3 regions of the Clostridium fermenticellae genome follow, and region 3 is predicted to be linked to each of the others. Evidence: riboswitches for the same ligand, from Rfam matches in the RefSeq annotation. Region 3 holds a riboswitch; each other region holds the start of a gene.
The links. A riboswitch is a leader RNA that binds a small molecule or an ion and turns the genes downstream of it on or off. The one in region 3 is predicted to bind glycine.
Positions count from the first base shown of each region.

Region 1: linked by a shared signal. The riboswitch ahead of D4Z93_RS10590 (MBL fold metallo-hydrolase) and the one ahead of D4Z93_RS12160 (GrdX family protein) in region 3 are both predicted to bind glycine.
Region 2: linked by a shared signal. The riboswitch ahead of D4Z93_RS02425 (amino acid permease) and the one ahead of D4Z93_RS12160 (GrdX family protein) in region 3 are both predicted to bind glycine.

Region 1 covers NZ_CP032416.1:2,267,496-2,274,935, reverse strand. The annotation lists gene bcaP (branched-chain amino acid transporter BcaP) at 1-902, shown strand, start outside; gene bcaP (branched-chain amino acid transporter BcaP) at 1,329-2,744, shown strand; gene D4Z93_RS10590 (MBL fold metallo-hydrolase) at 2,867-3,760, opposite strand; glycine riboswitch at 3,989-4,089, opposite strand; gene D4Z93_RS10585 (DUF4883 family protein) at 4,163-4,651, opposite strand; gene D4Z93_RS10580 (Cof-type HAD-IIB family hydrolase) at 4,722-5,558, shown strand; gene D4Z93_RS10575 (metal-sensitive transcriptional regulator) at 5,609-5,869, shown strand; gene D4Z93_RS10570 (threonine/serine exporter family protein) at 5,875-6,330, opposite strand; gene D4Z93_RS10565 (threonine/serine exporter family protein) at 6,338-7,105, opposite strand; gene D4Z93_RS10560 (hypothetical protein) at 7,300-7,440, shown strand, end outside.
Region 2 covers NZ_CP032416.1:482,471-489,910, forward strand. The annotation lists gene D4Z93_RS02410 (LysR family transcriptional regulator) at 1-9, opposite strand, end outside; gene D4Z93_RS02415 (prolyl-tRNA synthetase associated domain-containing protein) at 96-674, shown strand; gene D4Z93_RS02420 (methylated-DNA--[protein]-cysteine S-methyltransferase) at 746-1,273, shown strand; gene D4Z93_RS02425 (amino acid permease) at 1,290-2,681, opposite strand; glycine riboswitch at 2,796-2,886, opposite strand; gene D4Z93_RS13585 (hypothetical protein) at 3,078-3,212, shown strand; gene D4Z93_RS02430 (MarR family winged helix-turn-helix transcriptional regulator) at 3,323-3,760, opposite strand; gene helD (RNA polymerase recycling motor HelD) at 4,082-6,331, shown strand; gene D4Z93_RS02440 (ABC transporter ATP-binding protein) at 6,473-7,440, shown strand, end outside.
Region 3 covers NZ_CP032416.1:2,637,997-2,645,436, reverse strand. The annotation lists gene D4Z93_RS12175 (N-acetylmuramoyl-L-alanine amidase family protein) at 307-1,035, shown strand; gene D4Z93_RS12170 (tRNA (cytidine(34)-2'-O)-methyltransferase) at 1,165-1,632, shown strand; gene D4Z93_RS12165 (DegV family protein) at 1,648-2,487, shown strand; glycine riboswitch at 2,565-2,726, shown strand; glycine riboswitch at 2,727-2,792, shown strand; gene D4Z93_RS12160 (GrdX family protein) at 2,869-3,246, shown strand; gene trxB (thioredoxin-disulfide reductase) at 3,293-4,216, shown strand; gene D4Z93_RS12150 (thioredoxin family protein) at 4,236-4,568, shown strand; gene D4Z93_RS12145 (glycine/sarcosine/betaine reductase component B subunit) at 4,590-5,876, shown strand; gene grdA (glycine/sarcosine/betaine reductase complex selenoprotein A) at 5,898-6,362, shown strand; gene grdB (glycine reductase complex selenoprotein B) at 6,386-7,440, shown strand, end outside.

The sequences.
Region 1 (7,440 bases), 370 kb from region 3:
TCTTGTTTATTATAATGTGTATACTTATTAGAGGTGTAAGCCAAAGTGCCAAGCTGAATGATGTTCTTGTTATTATAAAGTTGACGGTCGTAATATTATTTATCGTTTTAGGTATAGGCCATGTTAAAGTAGCTAATTGGAATCCATTCTTCCCTTATGGTGTAGGAGGAGTATTTAAGGGAGCAGCAATTGTATTTTTCTCATATATAGGATTTGATGCGGTTTCAACTGCAGCAGAGGAAGTTAAGAATCCTCAGAAGGATCTGCCTATAGGAATAGTGGCATCTTTAATTGTATGTACTATATTGTATATTGTAGTTTCGGCAATATTGACAGGAATGGTTCCATATCAACAATTCCATAATAATGCAGCTCCAGTTGCATATGCGCTTGCAAGGGTCGGAATAAATTGGGGATCTGCATTGGTATCTGTTGGTGCTATTTGTGGAATTACGTCGGTACTAGTAGTTATGTCATTTGGAGGAACACGTATATTATTTGCATTGTCTAGAGATGGGTTACTTCCACAATTATTTTCTGATGTACATCCTAAATTCCAAACTCCTATTAAGAGTACTTTGCTAGTTGGAATAGTTACTATAGTTCTTTCTGGATTTTTACAGATATCAAGACTTGCTGAAATGACTAATATAGGTACACTTGCGGCATTTTGTATAGTATCAATTTCGGTTATAGTTCTTAGAAAGAGAGAACCAGATCAGGAAAGACCATTTAGATGCCCTGGTTCACCAGTGACTCCTCTTATAGCAACAGCATTCTGTGCATATTTAATCACACAACTTCCTACCTTCACTAAAGAAGTTTTTGTAATTTGGCTTATAATTGGATTTGCAATTTATTTTGGATATGGCAGACGTAATAGTGTAATGAATAATAAATAAAATTCTATTAATACTAAAAAGGAAATGGTTTTTATATTAAAATCGTTTCCTTTTTTTATTTTGAGTTGAAAAAAGATATTTCAGAAAATATTTATTATTTTAATATTAGATAATATGTATATATATTGTATCAATATACAAAAAAGTTTTTATGTATTTACTTTGAATGCATTGATAAAAGTATAAATTTTTGATAATTAATTATCAAAAGTTACATTATAATTATGCATGATTAATATTATTCATAATTATATATGATTTGACTTAAAATTTTGAAAATAAATAATTATATAACTTTTAAAGATATGAAAGAAAAGTATGCTATTATTATAAAAGTACATAAAATTATTTAATTTTTTATTATTTTCTAAAAATTTAATATATTAACATCACATTAGCGATGAATTTTGAAAGGAGTGGCATTTAATGTCAAAAACAAACTCGATTTTTAGAACTAAACCTATTGAGAGTTTATTAGCTGAGGCATCAAAAAAATCATTGGCAAAAGTACTTGGCCCATTTGAACTTACAATGTTAGGCATTGGCGCAATTATAGGTACTGGAATATTTGTTCTGACTGGAGTTGCTGCAGCAAATTATGCGGGACCTGCACTTATTCTTTCTTTTGTAGTATCTGGCATAACATGTACATTTGCAGCATTATGCTATGCTGAACTTGCAGCTATGATTCCAATAGCAGGAAGTGCCTATACTTATGGTTATGTAGGCTTAGGAGAAATATGGGCATGGATTATAGGTTGGGATTTGATACTAGAGTATACAGTTACAATTGCTACCGTTGCTGTTGGATGGTCTGGATATGTTGTTACTTTGCTTAGTGCAGTTGGAATTAATCTACCACCGGCTTTAACAAATCCATTTGGACAAGACGGTGGAATAGTAAATCTTCCATGCATAGTTATTCTTGGAATCGTTATACTATTTCTAATAAAAGGTATGAGCGAAAGTTCTAAATTAAATAATATACTTGTTCTAGTAAAATTAGCCGTTGTAATATTATTTATCGTTATAGGTGCTGGACACATTAAAGTGGCTAATTGGCATCCATTCTTCCCTTATGGTGTAGGAGGAGTATTTAAAGGAGCAGCAATTGTATTCTTCGCATACATAGGATTTGATGCTGTTGCAACAGCTGCTGAAGAAGTTAAAAATCCACAAAGAGATTTGCCTATAGGAATAGTAGCTTCTCTTATAATTTGTACACTGCTTTATATAATAGTAACAGCAGTATTGACAGGAATCTTACCTTATTCTGCTTATAAACATACATCAGCACCAGTTTCATATGCATTACAGCAGGTAGGTATAAGCTGGGGATCAGCTCTTGTGTCAGTTGGAGCATTGTGTGGTATAACATCAGTTTTACTTGTTATGACATTTGGAGCTACTCGTATATTGTTTTCACTATCAAGAGATGGATTGCTTCCAGAAATATTTTCCGATGTACATCCTAAATTTAAAACTCCGGTAAAGAGTACTATACTAATTGGTATTATAACAATGATATTAGCTGGTTTACTTCCAGTAAGCAGACTTGCAGAGATGGCTAATATAGGTACACTGACAGCATTTATCATAGTTTCTTTATCAGTTATAATTTTAAGAAAGAAGAATCCTGATATGGAAAGGCCATTTAAGTGTCCAGGTGTTCCTGTTACACCATTAATATCAGTTGCATTCTGTGCATTTCTAGTTTATCAACTTCCTGTTTTTACTAAAGAAGTTTTTATAATATGGCTTGCAATAGGTTTTGTAATTTACTTTGGATATGGTAGAAAACATAGTGAAATGAATAATGAAGTAAGTAATGAAATGAATTAAGGAGAAAAGGCATTTGAATAAATTCATGTGATATTTTGTAATTATATTTCTATGTACAAATTGGGAGTTTGTACATAGAATTTTTTTATAATAAAGTCTTTTCTCCAAATTTATAGCTTTTACTAATGTTTTTTAAAGTAGTATAGTTTACCATCTTCTATAGAATAATCAATCATAGATTCTGAATACATGTACTGTAAAAATGCGGATATTCCTCCAAAGTTTAAATGGTATTGATAAAAATTAAAGGATAAATCATTCAGTATTGATATATTTTGCAATATATCTTCACGTGTAAGTGGTTGATCTAGCAATTCTAGTATCTGTTCAATATAATTCTGTATATTTTGTATATTTTTATCCACCAAGGTTGTAATCTGTTGTTTGTCAAGTATATTGTCCGCATGACTTATAATAAAATAATCTGCATCTATTTCTTTTATTCTATTTAGTGAATTTAAACTATTTTCTATATCATACAGATATGGAAAAGAATATTTATTTAAAATTTCGCTGCTGAATATAGAGTCACCTAAAAAACAAACTTTTTCTGGAGTTATAATACCTATTTGTTCTATAGAGTGTCCACTTAAAGGGATTATTTCAAACTTTTCATCCCCTATTTTATTTGTTCCATATTCAAGTACAAAATCTACTTTAATTGATTTATTTGATTTATCAATTCCTTTAATAGGTGTAGAAGATGATAATATAGATGCCTGAAATTCAGGATTCTCCATAAATATTTTTTCTTTTAATGAAGTATATACCAGACAACCAGGGTAATTTTTTTGAAAATAAATATTGCCCCCACAATGATCAAGATGGTTGTGTGTATTTACTATGAATTTAGGATGAAGATTGTTCTTTAAAATTGCATCTTCTATTTTTTTGGCATCTGTATTATTTATACCAGTGTCTATAATTAAACAATTTTTATTTTTAAAAGCATAAACACCAGAATTGGTTGAGGCGCTTATATAATAAGTATTTCCTTTAATTTTTTCTAATGCCATTTAAATCATTCCTTCTCAGATTTGTTAAATTATCTGTATTATATCAGATAATATAGTTTTGTACCATCTAAATAATACTAAAATTATATTAAGTATAAATACAAGAAATAAAAAAAGAATATGAAATAAGACTAATCTTACCACATATTCTCTGTCTTTTTACCTGAGAGTTTAATATCAAAGTATTTTACACCTTTGGTTCTGTATAAAACAGTATTTTCAGAGTCAAGTCATATATAGTTACATTTACCTGAAAGTTTCTACTGAAATCGTGGAATTTCGGTATTGCTTCTTCGGTCAGTATATAAACTATCTCACTATATAGTCATCCTTTAACAATATTATATTATCACATCCACAGTATAACATCATACATGTGTATTTTCAAGCGTATTTTAAAAATTAATTAGAAGAGTAATTGTTAAATATGTATTCACATAAATTATATATATTAAGGGCAATTGGCAAGCCCTTCATATCAATATAATCCATTGAATAATTGCCATCCCACGGGTATATGGATATATACTGCTGATTATATACATTGATTACCATTTTACTGTTATTGAATGTAAAAAATATTTTATATAGAGGTTTTAAATTAAAATTTTGGGGTTTTGATATAAAGTTATTTTTATTCAATGTCTTAATAGAAGCTGCTATTACAGCAGTATTTTTACTGTCTAAATCTTTTCTTTTATAGAAATTAACATTAAGTATACTGCATTTATATGAGGAATTAGATAGAATATTTTGAGATAATATGTTTGTGTAGTAAAAGTTATTTGGCTTTTTATGTATATATGGATTGCGTTCAATATCATAATTGCATCCGGTGGTCAAAATAGATATAATTAATGCAGTAAATAAAAAATAAATTAAATTTTTCACATATATCACCTCTATATAGTAAAATATGTTTGAGGATTATTATTTATGCTATAAGTAAAGGGAGGAAATTATGAAATATAAAATGATAGCTGTTGATATGGATGGTACTTTATTAAATGATAAAAAGCATATATCAGATTATAATATGAAAATGATAGATAGGGCAACTAAGCTTGGAGTCAAATTTGTAGTCGCATCTGGCAGAGTACCGGCTGCTCTTAGAGTATATGAAGAAAGTGTATCTAAAAATCAACCTATGATTTGCTGCAATGGTGCCATAATTTTAGATGATAATAAAAACATTATACAATCGAATTTTGTACCTAAACAGTCAGCAATTGAGGCAATAAATTTGATTAGAAAAGAAAATAAAGATGTGTATTTCCATATCTATCATGATGGTATATTATGCAGCGAACAATTTAAATATAGTGCAGAGAGTTTTTATAATTTTAATAGAAGTGTTGATAAAAAATATGGAATTGAAATTCACCTTTTAAGGGATGCTAAAGAGTACATAGAACTTGGAAACTATAATCTTAATAAGATAGTAGTTATGGATGATGATATAGGTTTTTTAAATAATATTAGAAGTAAATTAGATGAAGTACAAGGCTTAGAAGTTACAAAATCTGAATTTAATAATATAGAATTATTGTCCAAAGGCACATCTAAAGGAAATGCTTTAAAAATTCTGGCGAATTTTTATAAAATACCGATGGAGCAGTGTATAGCAGTTGGAAATGATGAAAATGATATAAGCATGATTATGGAAGCTGGACTGGGAGTGTATATGAAAAATACAAGAGAGAAAATCAAAAATAGTGCTGATTATATTACGAAAAATGATAATAACAATGGAGGAGTAGGTGAAATTATAGAAAAATTTATATTAGATGAAAATTAAACTTTTGTTTCTTTATATAAAGTTAATATAAATCAGGAGTGATATGCTAAATGGAAGAAAATAAAAAGAATATTCAAACCAGACTGAGAAAAATAGAAGGTCAGATAAAGGGAATAGAGAAAATGATTGAAAATGAGGCATGCTGTAAGGATATTCTAATACAAATTACAGCTGTCAGGGCAGCTGTAAATAAGGTTGGTGGATTGATATTTGAAAACTATGCAAAAAATTGTTTTTCCCATTCTGATTCTAATTCAGATGATGATAAAGTAAAAGAACTTATGTCAACTTTAACGATGTTTTTAAAGTAATACTACTATTTTTTTGTAATATTTGAAAATATCTTTTTCCTGAATAAGGAAATTGTTTTTGAGATTGAGGATACAAAGAATACCCCTACGGCTATTATACCAGCAATAGATAAGGTTTTAAGACCTAGAATTAGTGCATTATTTATATTGCCCTGTACCACTTCAAACATTGTATTATACATGCCACCACCAGGAACTAGTGGTATTATTGAACATATTACAAATGTAGTTACTGGAGTTTTTTTAACCCGTGCCATAATTTCAGAGTAAACTGCACCCATTGCTGAAGCAATAAAAAATGAAAACATATTTGAAATATGAAAATACGAGTGTGTAAGAAGATAAAAAAACCATGTCAGAGCCCCACCAATGGAAGCAAAGAATAAATTCTTTCCACGAATGTTTGATAAGATTCCAAAACTCAATGTTGCAATTAGAGTATAAAATGAGTTTATAATTATTGAGATTTTAGACACCTCCTAAAATGATAAACCACAATTTTAATATTATTCCTGTTCCCAAAGCAATGGCAGAAGCTATTAAAATTGCTTCAATTGCCCGCGAACTTCCAGATATAATATCTCCAGCAATTGTATCACGTATTGCATTAGTTATTGCAATACCAGGTACTAGAAGCATTATAGAACCAACAATTATTTTATCTGAATGTACTCCTATATGAAAATATACACTAGATAGTGCAATTAGTGCCGTTAGTGCACCTGATAAAGTATTTATAAGGAATTCATTAGTTTGAACGAGGTTTAGAGTTAAATAAGTTAATCTTATCAGGATTCCTATTATAAACGAAACAAGAAAATCCCTTAAATTTCCACCGAACACTAATGTAAAAAAACCAGCAACAAGTCCTGAAAAGAATAAAGTTATTTTATTACTGTATGGTCTAATATTATTTATTCTATCTAATTTATTTTCAACATACTCTAAGGTATGTCCTTTATCTTTTATATGTCTTGATACGTCGTTTACTTGTGATATTTTCTCTAAATTTATAGTTCTTTGTTTTATTCTTCTCACTATTGTAATCGTTCTGTCATATTCGTCGGAAGCACATACTATTATGATATTTGTTGTTACAAAGGTATCAACTTTTTTTATACCATAAGCATTACAAATCCTAACTATAGTATCTTCAACTCTATATATTTCGGCTCCATTTTCAAGAATTATTTTACCTGCGAATGCGGCATCATTTATTATCCTTGTTATATCCATATATTTATTCTCCTTAATGAAAATAAAGAAGTAATTGATATCGACATTATATCATAAGCTATGGTTTTTTAGTTATAAATTTGAAAACAAATTTATATGAAATTCATATTTTCCGCCTAATTCAAATATATTTTAATAAAAGTACATAATATTAATATCTAATAATACAAAGAGAAGATAAGGGGGAAACTGGTTTGATAAGTAAGGGTACTTTAATTGAAGTCGAAAGTTCAATCGGAAAAAGTGTTGTTATGCACTCCAGGATATATGCTATAGGAGAAAGTTTAAGTAATTGTGAACTTGGGGATATAGTTGATATCAAAACTATTTCCGGA
Region 2 (7,440 bases), 660 kb from region 3:
CATGTCCATACTATGTTTACCTCATATATATCTGATTTTATCATCTTTATCATGATAAACATTCATTTTTGTAATTTATAGGTTTATGATACACTATGCCTGTAGAGTTTTCAAGAGAAGGGAATGAAATAAACATGTTTTATGTAAGTGATATTTATACAACGCCGCCAAACAAGTTTGACACCCTACTGCAAAAGAAAACATATGAAGTATTACAAAGCTTACATATTCCGTTTGAACGTGTTGATACAGATAAAGCAATTACGATGGAGGATTGCGTTCAAATTGATAAGAAATTAGATATGAAGATGGTAAAAACTTTGTTTCTTTGCAACCGACAGCAAACAGTTTTTTATATGTTCATTACAACAGGTGATAAGAAGTTCAAATCAAAGGATTTCAGTAATGCATTAGGAGTAGCACGTGTTTCCTTTGCTCCTGCAGATTTAATGGAAAGGATGTTGGGAACTGAAATCGGTGCGGCAACTGTTTTCAGTGCCATACTTGATAACAATAGTACTGTACAAATTATTTTTGATAAAGATGTTGTTAACGAAGAATGGTATGGGTGCAGCGATGGTACAACTACTAGTTATATGAAAATCAAAACGGAACAAATTATTTACAATTTTTTGCCTTTTGTGAAGCATACGTTATCTGTTATTGAGATGTGATAAAGTAGTTTTTACCTGAAAACACCATAACATTAACTCTATTATAATTAAATAAAAAGGGGTGTTGATGAATGGTTTATACAACTGTAATACAGACTCCACTTGGAATGGTTAGAGCATCAGCAGAAAAGAATGCTCTTAAAGGATTGTGGTTTATTGGACAAAAGTATTATCCGAAGAATGTGGAGTTATGGATAAATAAGCCAGATTATAGAATTTTTAAAGAGACTGACAGATGGCTAAAAAACTATTTTTCCGGTAGAAAGAATTTATGCTTACCTAAGCTTGAACCTGAGGGAACAAAGTTTCAAAGAGATGTTTGGAATGTGCTTCTACAAATTCCGTATGGAAAAGTTATTACTTATGGAGAAATTGCAAAAAAAATAGCAGAGTTAAGGGCAATAGGTTCAATGTCAGCACAAGCAGTTGGTGGAGCTGTCGGACATAATCCTATATCAATTTTAATTCCATGTCATAGAGTTATCGGTTCTAATGGTAACTTAACTGGTTATGCTGGAGGAATCCAAAAAAAGAGGGCTCTTCTCATGCTTGAAAAGGCCCAAATTTATAATGCAACATCTCAGGAAAATAGTTTATAAATTATGTAGTATGGTTTTATGCTAAGTACTGTTTAGCATTTTCTTTAGAATTATTATTCTTTTTTTTAGATTTAAGTATTTTAAAAATTACAGCGAGAATTAAAAACCACACAGGTGTTACAAATAGAGCTACACGAGTTTCATTGTTGAGGGCAAGTGTAAATATAACAAAAGCAAAGAACGCTAAAATCATATAATTTATAATTGGATAAAACGGCATTTTGAATTTATTGTTTTTAGCAAGTTCTGGTTTGGTTTTACGGTATTTTATATGACAAATAACTATTATTGCCCAAATGAATATATAACAGAAGGTTGATATACTTGTGATAAGTACAAATACTCCTTCCGGCATAATGTAATTTAAAATAACTGCAATTAATATAATACAGGCAGAAAATATTGTTGCATTACATGGTATATGATTAGAAGTTAATTTTTTCATTGATTTAGGTGCATTATCTTCTTTAGCAAGTGAGAAAACCATACGGCTTGTACTAAATATGCCACTGTTACAAGCAGATGCGGCAGATGTTAATACAACAAAATTTACAATACTTGCAGCTGCAGCAATTCCAATTGCAGAAAATACTTGTACAAAAGGACTCTTGGCCGGATCGATCGAATTCCAAGGATATATTGCCATAATAACAGCAAGTGCTCCAACATAGAAAATTATAATTCTTATTGGAATATTATTTATAGCTCTTGGGATAACGTGTTCCGGATTTTCAGTCTCACCAGCAGTTAGACCAACTAATTCAATACCAGTAAAGGCAAATACAACCATTTGAAAAGATAGAATGAAACCATTCAGACCATTTGGAAACCATCCACCATGTCTCCAGAGATTAGAAAAGCTTGATGCTCCAGCGTTTGTTGAAAAACCTTTAATGATCATAAAAGTACCACCTATAATTAAAGCTAGTATTGCTATTACTTTAATTAGTGCAAACCAGAATTCCATTTCCCCAAATAGTTTTACAGCAGTAAGATTCATAATTAGTAAAATTACAAGAACTACAAGGCTTGGAAGCCATCTTGATATATTTGGAAACCAGTATTGTACATAGAGCCCTGATGCAGTTACATCAGCCATAGCAAGTGAAATCCAGCAGAACCAATATGTCCATCCAGTTATGAAAGCAGTACTTTCACCAAGATAATCGTAGACGAATTCCACGAAAGAATGGTAATTTGAATTTGAAAGCAGCAGTTCACCAAGTGCACGCATGACAAAAAATAGCATTATTCCTGTTATTGAGTATGCCAATAGAATAGATGGACCTGCTAGATGAATTGATCTGCCAGAACCGAGAAACAATCCGGTACCAATGGCACCACCTATTGCAAGCAATTGAACGTGTCGATTTTTTAAACCTCTTGATAAATTTTGATTTTCCTCCATATGTATTCCGCCTTTCTTATTTTGTATAAGTTTTTATTATTGGAGATACAAATGGGAATAGATAAGATACATACAAATGAAGTAATTTTTAAGTATTACTTTTATAAGATAAGTTATCTTTCCCTTGTCCTTTTACCTGAGAGTTTCGTCATATATAGACTTGCTCCTTCGGTTCTCTTTGTAGAGTCTCTCCAAGGGTTCATCCAATAGCGGTCATCTCTAATAAATAGGTACCTGAAAGATTTACTTCTTCGGTGAATGACTTTTCGTCATAACTCTCCCACTATCTTCATCTGAACGAATAAATTTCACCCTTATATCGTAATATATATCAGGAGAAATTGCAATATTTTTTTAGTTTCTGACAAAAATCATTATAAAAAGGATGCTTTTATTATGCAAGTCTTAAAGATGGATTTAGTTACAATTATGAAACCATATTTAAAAGAACTTATGGGAAAAAACAATGATGCTGTTCACCTTGTTATTAATGTACCTACATTTGACAGCATCTTCCTTAGATATAAATGATCTGTTTAGATTTTTATGAATGCAAGCTTAGATTTACTAGAAATTTTTTACGTGGCCAATTTTGGGAATCGCGGCCGGAGGATAAGTTAAACTTTCATTTATAGATCCTATTACTCTGTCACACCTTTTAACATTTTATAGAGAAGCTTATAAAGTGTCTTTATTTCTTCTAAATCAAGTTTAACACACTGACCGATTTGAGATGGAATCTTGACTGCTGTTTCCTTAAGTTTGTTACCTTCTTCAGTCAACGTAACTATTAAATTTCTTTCATCATCTTTTGATCTTACACGTGTAATATATCCTTTCGATTCTAACTTTTTCAAAACCGGTGTTAGTGTACCAGAATCTAGATACAGGTATTCTCCGAGTTCTTTAACATTTAATTCTATCTTTTCCCATATTACCATCATGGTAATATACTGAGTATATGTTAAATCTATTTTTTCAAGAAAAGGCTTGTATTTTTTAACAACCTCTTTTGCACATGCATAAAGTGGAAAACACAATTGATTTTCTAATTTTAAGATATCATATTTATTTTTCATGTTTTATACTCCTTTATGAATAATTATATCGTACACAATTAAATTTATCACTTTTCTTATAATTCTTCAATAAAATATTACAGAACAGCTCATTGATGATATTAAGAAAATTATATAGCCTTTTTAAAGGAGTGATGAAATGAAAAAAGGTGTATGACCATTGACACACCAAAAGAGAAATGATAATATAATTCTACTGATAATATATGTATATAAACAACATACATCCAATTATATTATACTACTTTCTAAAAGCGATGTCAATGCTTTTTTTATGGTAATGTTATTGAATTATTCATTACAAGGAAAGGATGGGATTAATTGAATAACTTTGAATGGAAGTTGGAAAATGAATGGCTGCAGGAAGTACTCAAAGAAGTTCGAAAACAGTTTAATGAAAAACATGATTTTAAAGAAAAATTTAGAAAAGATTCTATTGAAACACAAAAGCAGCTTTGGGAGGATATAGGCTCTTTGTCCATAACTAATGGATTGGATCAGGTTGTAGATTTTATGGAATACATCACAACATTGAAAATGCAAAAAAGAAGACATGAATTTGTCAGAAAACTTGAAGAAAAATATGAAAAAATGCTTTTATCCCCATACTTTGGGAGGATGGATTTTCTAGAAAGAGGAAATGATAAAGCTCAAAAATGTTATATTGGAAACTTCAATCTTATCAATGACAACTTTGATTTTCTAGTATATGATTGGAGAGCTCCAATTTCCAGCATGTACTATGATTACGAAATTGGAAAAGCTAATTATATATGCCCTGAAGGAAGCATTTATGGTGAAATCACTTTAAAAAGACAGTATAAAATCAATAATGGTAAAATTGAATATATGTTTGACAGCAATCTAAATATTGATGATGAAATACTTCAGGATATCTTGAGTAAAAGTACTGATAGTAAAATGAAGAACATAGTAACAACTATTCAAAGAGAGCAAAATAAAGTAATTCGTAATGAGGATTATAAAAATTTGATTGTTCAGGGCCCTGCGGGAAGTGGGAAAACTTCTATTGCTCTTCACAGGATTGCATACATCTTATATAAGCATAGAGATAAAATAGCATCACAAAATATAATAATATTTTCTCCAAATGAAATTTTTAATGAGTACATTTCCGATGTACTTCCTCAGCTTGGAGAAGACAATATGTGTCAAACTACATTTAAAGAATATATGCAAAAAGCCTTAGAATCTGATTTTAAAAAGGAAAGTTACAGTGAAATGATGGAAAATATTCTTGCAGCTAATAAAGACCCAATGTATCAAAGAAGAATAGTAAGTATAAAATATAAATCTTCCATACAATTTATAGATATATTAAAAAAATATGTAGACTATGCCGAAAAAAAAGATAGAAGCTTTAAAGATATTATTTTAAGAGGCAGATTAATAATTTCCTCTAAGGATTTGCAGGAACTGTTTCTTAAAGATTATATACAGTTTCCACTAAAAAGGAGACTTCATAAGATAAGGGAAAGAATATTATTTCTTATGGAACCTTATGAAAAAGATTGGGTTAACGAAGTAACCAGTAAATTTATGGAATCTGATCCTTATCTGGATAAAACAGAAGTTAGAAATCGCAGTATAGCTATTGTAAAAAATGAAATGAAGGATATATATTCTGAAATCAATAGAATGACAGAGTTTGATTTAATAGATATTTATAAAAAGCTTTTTATGAAATTGGAGTCTTTTTCTGCAAATTTTAATACCGGGTACAGCGAGAAGGAAATTGATGAAATAAAAAGCTATACTTTGGACAATTTGAAGGCTGAAAAGCTTAATTATGAAGATCAACCTCCTCTTCTATATCTCAAAGGTGTACTAGAAGGAATTCCTAAAACCTCAGAAATCAAATATGTTATTATTGATGAAGCGCAAGATTATACACCATTGCAGTATGAAATCTTTTATCAGCTTTTTAAGCATGCTAATATAACTATACTGGGTGATCTTGATCAATCCATCAATCCATTTATGAATGTAGGGGATTATAACAACATCTCTCATATATTTCCGAAAGATAATACCTTTATAATAAATTTAACCAAAAGTTACAGATCAACAATGGAAATTACTAAGTTCTCAAGAAGGCTGCTTGGCAAGGATATTACTTACGGATGTGTAGAGAGAAGTGGAGCTGAACCTTTAATTCTTGGCTTTTCAGATGAAAAATCTATAAAAGAAAAACTTCTTGAGGATGTAAAAAAATATAAGGAGAAAGGTTATAAATCCATTGGTATTATAACAAGGACTGTAAAGGAAGCAGATGAAGTATACAATTTTTTAAAAGAAAGGGTTCATGTTAGAGCCATATTGAAGGATGATGATGAATATGTAAGTGATACATTGGTAATTCCAGCATACCTTGCTAAAGGATTAGAATTTGATGTAGTGCTTATATATAATGCAGGAAATGAAAATTATTGCTGCGAGGAAGAAAGGCTGCTGCTATATACTGCCTGCACTAGAGCTCTTCATATTTTGTGCATATATTATTCAGGGAACTGCACTCCATTATTGATAAGTGCTAAATCTCTGATATAATGTAAATTTTATTTACAATAATTTAATAAGAAGATATATTGATTAAAAAAATTTTTTGAGGTACAATATCCTTTGTAACAAAGTTCTTATACGAAATGTTCCTATACAAAATATTTTTGATTTTATACAAGGAGAATTAGAATGGTCAAGTTATTAAAGTATTTAAAACCTTTTTTAGGTATGATTTTAGGTGCTGTATTACTTTTATTTATTCAAGCTATGTGTGATCTTACACTTCCAGATTATACATCTAATATTGTAAATAATGGAATACAACAGGGCGGTATTGTAAATGCTGTTCCGAATGCATTAAGAAAAAGTCAAATGGAAAAAATAAATGTTTTTGTTAATGAAAATGATAAAAGTGAAATATCCAAAGATTATATATTTATTGACAAATCAAGTAAGGATTATTCATATTATTTAAAACGATATCCAAATTTAAAATATGAACCGATCTTTGTACTTAAAAAAATCAGCAAAACGGAAGAAAGTAAATTGAATCCTATTATGGGTAAAGCAATGCTTGAGGTGTCAGGCATTGACAAAATCAAATCTACTGCAAAAAATGGTGTTATTAATTTTAATGGAATGAATATACCATCAAATACAGATTTATTTGCAGTGATTTCTAAAATGTCGGGCAGTCAGAAAAATAAAATTATTGATGTTATGAATAAAAAAATATCTGGTTTAGGTGACAACATGATTACTCAATCTGCTGCCCCACTAGTTAAAAATGAATATAAGGCACTTGGAGCAAATACAGACAAACTTCAGAGCAGATATATAGTAAAGACCGGAATTGCTATGCTTATAATATCTCTTATTGGAGGAGTATGTGCAGTTGCAGTTGGTTATTTGGCATCTAAAACTGCCGCTGGTCTTGCAAAAAATTTACGTAAAAGTATATTTGACAAAGTTGAACATTTTTCAAATGCAGAATTTGATAAATTTTCAACAGCATCACTAATAACGAGAAGTACCAATGATATTACACAGATACAAATGTTAATAGTAATAATGATAAGAATGATATTTTACGCTCCTATAATGGGAATTGGCGGAATAATGAGAGCCATGGGAAAGAGTCATTCTATGTCATGGAT
Region 3 (7,440 bases):
GAAAGCTTAACTTATGCGCAGGCCTGGATTTCCAAAATACGTCACGTAAAAAATTTCTAGTAAGTCTAAGCTTGCGTTCATATTTTATGGATTTTAATGATGTCAGCAGCCGTCATAGTCGTCATACTTGCAAATCCTATATGTTATAAAATAAATTAAATAATGTACACAATAATAATTGATTATTAAGTGGTTTGATATTATAATAAATATACAGATATTTACTTAAATGTAAATTATATTAAGATTGATGAATTTAACTGTATATTAAAAATTGGGTAACATCGTAGGATTAGGAGGATTAAAATGAGGATCGCAAATAGAAAGAGATTCATGTTTTCTTGTATATTTTTCACCTTAATACTACTGTTGTTTGGTAAAAATCAAATGTTTTATAGTAGATACTCTGCTGTAAGAGGACAAGCTGTTGTAGAGGCTGCTAAGGGGAAAGATGGATTTTCTAAAGTCAAACAGAATAATAGTAGGTATACGATAATTTTAGATGCAGGTCATGGAGGTATAGACAAGGGTACAAGCTATGGAAATATGTATGAGAAGAATTTAACTCTAAAAATAGTTAAATATGAACAGGAATATCTACAAAATAAAGGATACAATGTTGTTTTAACAAGAGATAGTGATGTACTTGTACCATTAAAAGAGATAGGAAATAGGGTAAATGCAGCAAATGGGAATGTGTTTGTTTCAGTTCATGTCAATTCAATTAGTGATCCAAACTTCAATGGAATTACGACACTATATTATGATCCAAAAGGTTATCAGTCAGATGAGAGAACAAAACTTGCAAAAATACTTGAGAATGAATCTGTAAAATCAGATGATTGGTATAATAGGGGCATAAAAAAACAAAATATAGCAATATTAAGATATAGTAAAATACCGTGTGCTTTGGTTGAATGTGGTTTTATAACTAATAAAAGTGACAGAGATAAATTATCTAAGGATAATGTTCTTAGAAATTTAGCGGAAAATATTTGTGATGGAATAATAAAATATATAAATAATAGGGAATGATAAGTTAATTGCTCTAAATAATACTATTTGGTACTCCCTCTTTACTCTTTAAGCTTTATAGAGTAATATATTAAGAAGAGTTTTATGAGAATAAGTTATTTGTTAATTGTTAGATAAGGAGGATTTGATTTGAGTTTAAATATAGTATTGTTTCAACCGGAGATACCGCAAAATACTGGTAATATAGCAAGAACTTGCGTACTTACCGGCAGCAAACTTCATCTTATAAAACCACTGGGTTTTAGTCTGGATGAAAAACATTTAAGAAGAGCTGGTCTTGATTATTGGCCTTATTTGGATTTAAGTATATATGATTCCTATGAAGAGCTGAGAGAAAAATATAAGGGCTCAACATTTTATTTTTCAACAACACATGGCAAGAATTTTTATCACGAAGCTAAGTTTAAAGATGATGACTTCATTGTTTTTGGCAGAGAATCATGTGGATTACCAGATTACATAAGAGAAAGTGATCCTGAAAAATGTATTAGAGTGCCAATGATAAATACAACAACACGTTCGTTAAATTTATCAAATACAGTTGCTATAGTGGCATATGAAGCATTGAGGCAGATGAACTTTCCGGTTATGAAATAGGAGGGAAGTTGGTCTATGGAAAAAATAAAGATAATTACAGATAGTACTTCAGATTTACCAGTTGATATATTAAAAAGATATGATATAGAAGTCCTTCCACTGCTTGTTAATATTGATGGACATAATTATAGGGATGGAATAGATATAAATTTACCTGAACTTTTAGAAAAAATGGAACATAGTAAGGAATTCCCGACTACAGCTCAAGTTAACCCTCAGAGGTTTATCGAATGCTATAAGGAATATCTTGATAATGGATATAAAGTTTTGTCAATACATATATCATCGAATATGAGCGGCACATATCAATCGGCGTGTATAGCAAAAGAAATGCTTAAAAGTGATGACATAACTATAATAGATAGTTTAAATGTTACATCAGGGTTAGGGCTTTTAGTATTAAAGGCGGCAAAGCTTAAGGAAGATGGATTTGGAATTAAGGAGATAGAGAGTTCTATAATTGAAACAATACCACATGTAAGAAGTGTTTTGGCATTTGACACTTTAGAGAATCTTGTAAAGGGTGGTAGATTGTCTAGGACTGCTGGAATTATAGGTAATATACTGGATATTAAATTAATAATAGAAATAAAAGATGGTAAACTTGCTGTTATGGATAAAGTCAGGGGAAGCAGGAAGGCTGTAAGGTATATACTGGAATATCTAAGTAAAAGAGGTTCAAAAGAAAATGAAGATACAATACTTTTGAGCGTTAAAAGTAAAGATATTGTTGAAATACTTAGAGAAGAACTAAAACTTAGTATTAATGATTTTATAGAATGTGAAGTAGGGTGTGTAGTAGGAGTACATGCAGGACCTGGAGCATGTGGAGTATTTTTTGTAGAAAATTATTAATTATTATTCTAAAATGTATGGAAATATTTAAAAATTTATCATATAATATAACTGAGTGTGAATATTAAATACTTTGGATGAATTTTTCGGGAGATTAGGCATAGTCCTTTAATTTAAAAATATTTAGAAGATGACTGCTTAGCTATAGTTTTATAGTATTCTTAAATGAATAGCCGAAGGAATAAGTATTATTTCCTTAATAATATGAATCTCTCAGGCAAAAGTACCGAAAAAGGACATGACTCTGGAAAGCTTTAAGCACCGAAGGAGTAAATCTCTCAGGTAAAAAGGACAGAGGTAAAAGGAAAGGGATTTCTTTTACTTTTGTCCTTAATTTTATTTTAATATTCAACTTAAGACTATTAAGGAATAGGAGGAGGTATTATAGGAGAAGTTATAATTGTAACTAATAATCCATTAAGCAAAGACAAACTTCGGGCTAAACATGAAATACACTTTGTGGAAGGAGGTGTTATGAAAGTACTGGAGACAGCAAGAGATTATATACATTGTGGACATAATCTTTTAACCCATCCGCTTATGGGGAGTGTTAAACCAAATGAAACACCATATAAAACTATTGTATTGAGCAAGAACAGCAGGAAAAGTGTGGATTTTAAATCTTTACAATATATTGAAGACAGTATAAATACAACCCAAAAATTTACAAGAAATTACAATACTCCGCATTGGAATGACAAAATTTTAACAGATTTTTCACTAATAGACTACGATCTGATAAGAAACGCGTTTGAGTAGTCTTAGAGCTTAAAAAGTTATACTTTAATAAATAGGAGGAAGCATTATGGTGCATTTATATGATTGTATAATAATTGGAGGGGGACCAGCAGGACTTTCTGCAGCTATTTATGCATCTAGATCTAGAATGGATACTCTGCTTATAGAGAGAGCAAAGTACGGTGGTCAGGCAACTACCACAGATGAATTAGAAAATTATCCAGGATCTATTGAAAATTGTACTGGAACAAGTTTATCTCAGAGAATGAAAAAACAAGCTGAGGATTTTGGAACGATATTTGTGAAGGATGAAATAACTGAGGTTGACCTGGACAGTAAGATAAAAGTTTTAAAAGGTAAGGACAGTGAATACAGGGCAAAAACTATTATAATTGCAACTGGAGCAAATCCTAGGCTCTCAGGATTTAAGAATGAAAAAGAGTTAAGAGGACGCGGAATTTCATATTGTGCAACCTGTGATGCTGATTTTTTCACTGATCTGGATATAGCAGTAGTAGGAGGAGGAGATTCGGCTATTACTGAAGCTATTTATCTAACTAAATTTGCTGAACATGTTACCGTTATACACAGAAGAGATGAATTAAGAGCTGTCAAATCACTTCAGGAAAAAGCATTTGCAAATAAAAAAATAAGTTTTATATGGAATTCGACTGTAGAAGAAGCTGTAGGTGATGAAATACTTGAAGGGTTAATTATAAAAAATAAACTTACAGGTGAAAAAAGCAGACTTGATGTCAATGGATGCTTTGTATTCGTAGGATATACTCCTATTTCCGAATTATTTGAAAATAAGGTGTCTATGGATAAAGGGTATATTGTAACAGACGAGGATATGAAAACGAGTACACCGGGTGTGTTTGCAGCAGGTGATATAAGGAAGAAATCTTTAAGACAGGTTATAACTGCAGCGGCAGATGGTGCAATAGCGGCAACTACTGCTGAAAAGTATATATCAGAAAATGAATTTTAGATTAAGGAGGATGAATAATATGGTTGAATTAACAAAACAAAATTTTGATGATGAGGTTTTAAATTATACTGAGAAACCGGTATTTGTAGATTTTTGGGGTGACAAATGTGAGATTTGTAAAGAATTAATGCCTGGTGTGCATGGACTGGAAGAAAAATATGGAGACAAAATCAAATTTTCAAGTCTTAATATAAGTAAAGCTAGAAGACTTGCAATAGGACAAAAAGTATTAGGCCTGCCAACAATGATAATTTATAACAAAGGTGAAAAGGTTAACACAATTACTGCAGATAAAATAACATCATTAAAAGATGTTGAAGATTTTATTAAATCGTATTGTGAAACTATATAAAAAAGTTAGGAGGTGAACGTATTGCGTTTAGAGTTAGGAAAAATACACATTGATGATCTTAAATTTGGCAGTGAGACGAAAGTTGAAAATGGGATCTTATATGTAAATAAAGATGAGCTGTTAAATGAAATTAGTAATGACGATAGGATTGAAAGTATTGAATTAAATATTGTAAAACCTGGAGAAGAAACTAGAATAATACCTGTAAAAGATGTAATAGAGCCTAGAGTAAAAGTTGATGGTGAAGGTGGTATATTCCCCGGTTTTATAAGTAAAGTTGATACCGTCGGCTCTGGAAGAACGCATGTTTTAAGTGGTGCAGCAGTAGTTACTACAGGAAATATTGTGGGTTTTCAAGAGGGCATTATAGATATGAGTGGAGAAGGTGCAAAATATACTCCATTTTCAAAGACAAATAATTTGGTTATAACTTGTGAAGTTAAAGACGGAGTAAACCAGTATGAGCATGAGGAAACTTTAAGAATGATGGGTTTTAAGGCAGCAGTTTATCTTGGCAAAGCTGGAGCCGATGTTGAACCGGATGAACTTAAGGTATATGAGACATTACCATTACTGGAGCAGGTTAAACAATATCCGGATTTGCCTAAAGTTCTATATGTATATATGCTTCAAAGTCAAGGACTTCTTCATGACACTTATGTATATGGAGTGGATGCTAAAAAAATTATACCAACTTTCTTGTATCCGACAGAAGTATTTGATGGTGCAGTAGTCAGCGGAAATTGTGTATCAGCTTGTGACAAAAATCCAACTTATGTTCATCTGAATCATCCAGTTATTGAGGATTTGTATGAAAGACATGGTAAGGATATAAATTTCTTGGGTTGTGTTATAACCAATGAAACCGTTTATCTTGCAGACAAAGAAAGGTCTTCCAGTTATACTGCTAAATTGGTAGAGTTACTTGGTGCAGATGCTGTAATAATATCTGAAGAAGGCTTTGGAAATCCGGATGCTGATCTTGTTATGAATTGTAATAAGATAAGTGCTAAAGGAATTAAAACAGTTCTTATAACTGATGAGTATGCAGGACAGGATGGAAGTTCGCAGTCTCTTGCCGATTCAACAATAAAAGGAGATGCAGTTGTTACGGGAGGAAATGCCAATGAAGTCATAAGACTACCTAAAATGAAAAAGGTTATAGGACATCCTGAAGCTGTAAATGTAATTGCCGGAGGACATAATGGAAGTTTAGCAGAAGATGGTTCCATTGAGGCTGAACTACAGGTAATAACCGGAGCTACGAGTGAGGTTGGATTTAATAACCTCAGTGCTAAAGGATTTTAAATTTTAAGGAGGATGATATTTATGTTAAAAGGTAAAAAAGTAATTGCAATAGGGGATAGAGATGGAATACCGGGACCAGCTATTGAAGCTTGTGTAAAATCAGCTGGAGCAGAAGTGATTTTTGCATCTACAGAATGCTTTGTTTGAACAGCCGCAGGTGCTATGGATCTGGAGATCCAACAAAGAGTAAAAGACTTGACAGAAAAGTATGGTGCAGAAAATATAGTTGTAATATTGGGAGGTGCTGAAGCAGAGGCATCAGGACTTTCAGCTGAAACTGTAAGTGCAGGAGACCCAACATTTGCAGGACCACTTGCAGGAATTGAGCTTGGTCTTTCCGTATATCATATGGTTGAACCAGAAGTAAAACAGGAATGTGATGATGCTGTATATGATGAACAGTGCGGTATGATGGAAATGGTACTGGATGTTGACGAAATAATTAGTGAAGTTAAAACAGTAAGAGATGAATATTCAAAATATTGATATGCAAAGGAGGTTGTAATTGTATGATTAAGGTTGTGCATTATATAAATCAGTTTTATGCAGGAATAGGCGGAGAAGAAAAGGCAAATGTAAAACCTGAAATTAGGGAAGGCTTTGTAGGACCCGGCATGCAGCTTAATAAATTAATAGAAAAAAGTGATGCTAAAATAGTTGCAACAGTTATATGTGGAGATTCATACTTTAATGAAAATATGGATGAGGCCAAAGAAAAAATAATAGATATGATAAAGGGATATGATCCAGACTTGTTTATGGCAGGACCTGCTTTTAATGCAGGAAGATATGGTATGGCCTGCGGTTCAATATCTAAAGAAGTAGAAGATAAACTTGGTATCCCGGTTGTAACTGCAATGTATCCTGAAAATCCAGGGGCTGATTTATATAAAAAGTATTTATATATAATTGAGACCAGAAATAGTGCAGTTGGAATGAGAAAAGCACTTCCAAAGCTCGCTGGTTTTGGACTTAAACTTGTTAAAAATGAAGAAATAGGGTCACCTGAAGAAGAAGGATATATAGAAAGAGGAATAAGAAAAAATTGTCTAAGAGGAGATAGAGGATCTAAGAGAGCAGTTGATATGCTGGTAAAGAAACTTAAAGGCGAGGAATTTAAAACTGAATTTAAGATGCCAGTATTTGATAGAGTCGATCCTAATCCGGCAGTAAAAGATATAACAAAGGCCAAAATTGCATTGGTTACATCAGGAGGAATAGTTCCAAAGGGTAATCCAGATCATATAGAATCTTCCAGTGCTTCAAAATTTGGAAAGTATAAAATAGAAGATGTGAGTGATTTGACTCCTGAAACTTATGAAACGGCACATGGCGGATATGATCCTAGTTATGCCAACAATGATGCTGATAGGGTATTACCGGTAGATGTATTAAGACAGATGGAGAAGGAAGGCAAGATAGGATCACTTTATGAATATTATTATTCGACAGTTGGAAATGGTACAGCAGTTGCTTCTGCTAAAAAGTATGGTGAATCAATAGTGAAAGAACTTATAGCCGACGGAGTTCAGGCAGTTATATTAACGTCCACCTGAGGAACTTG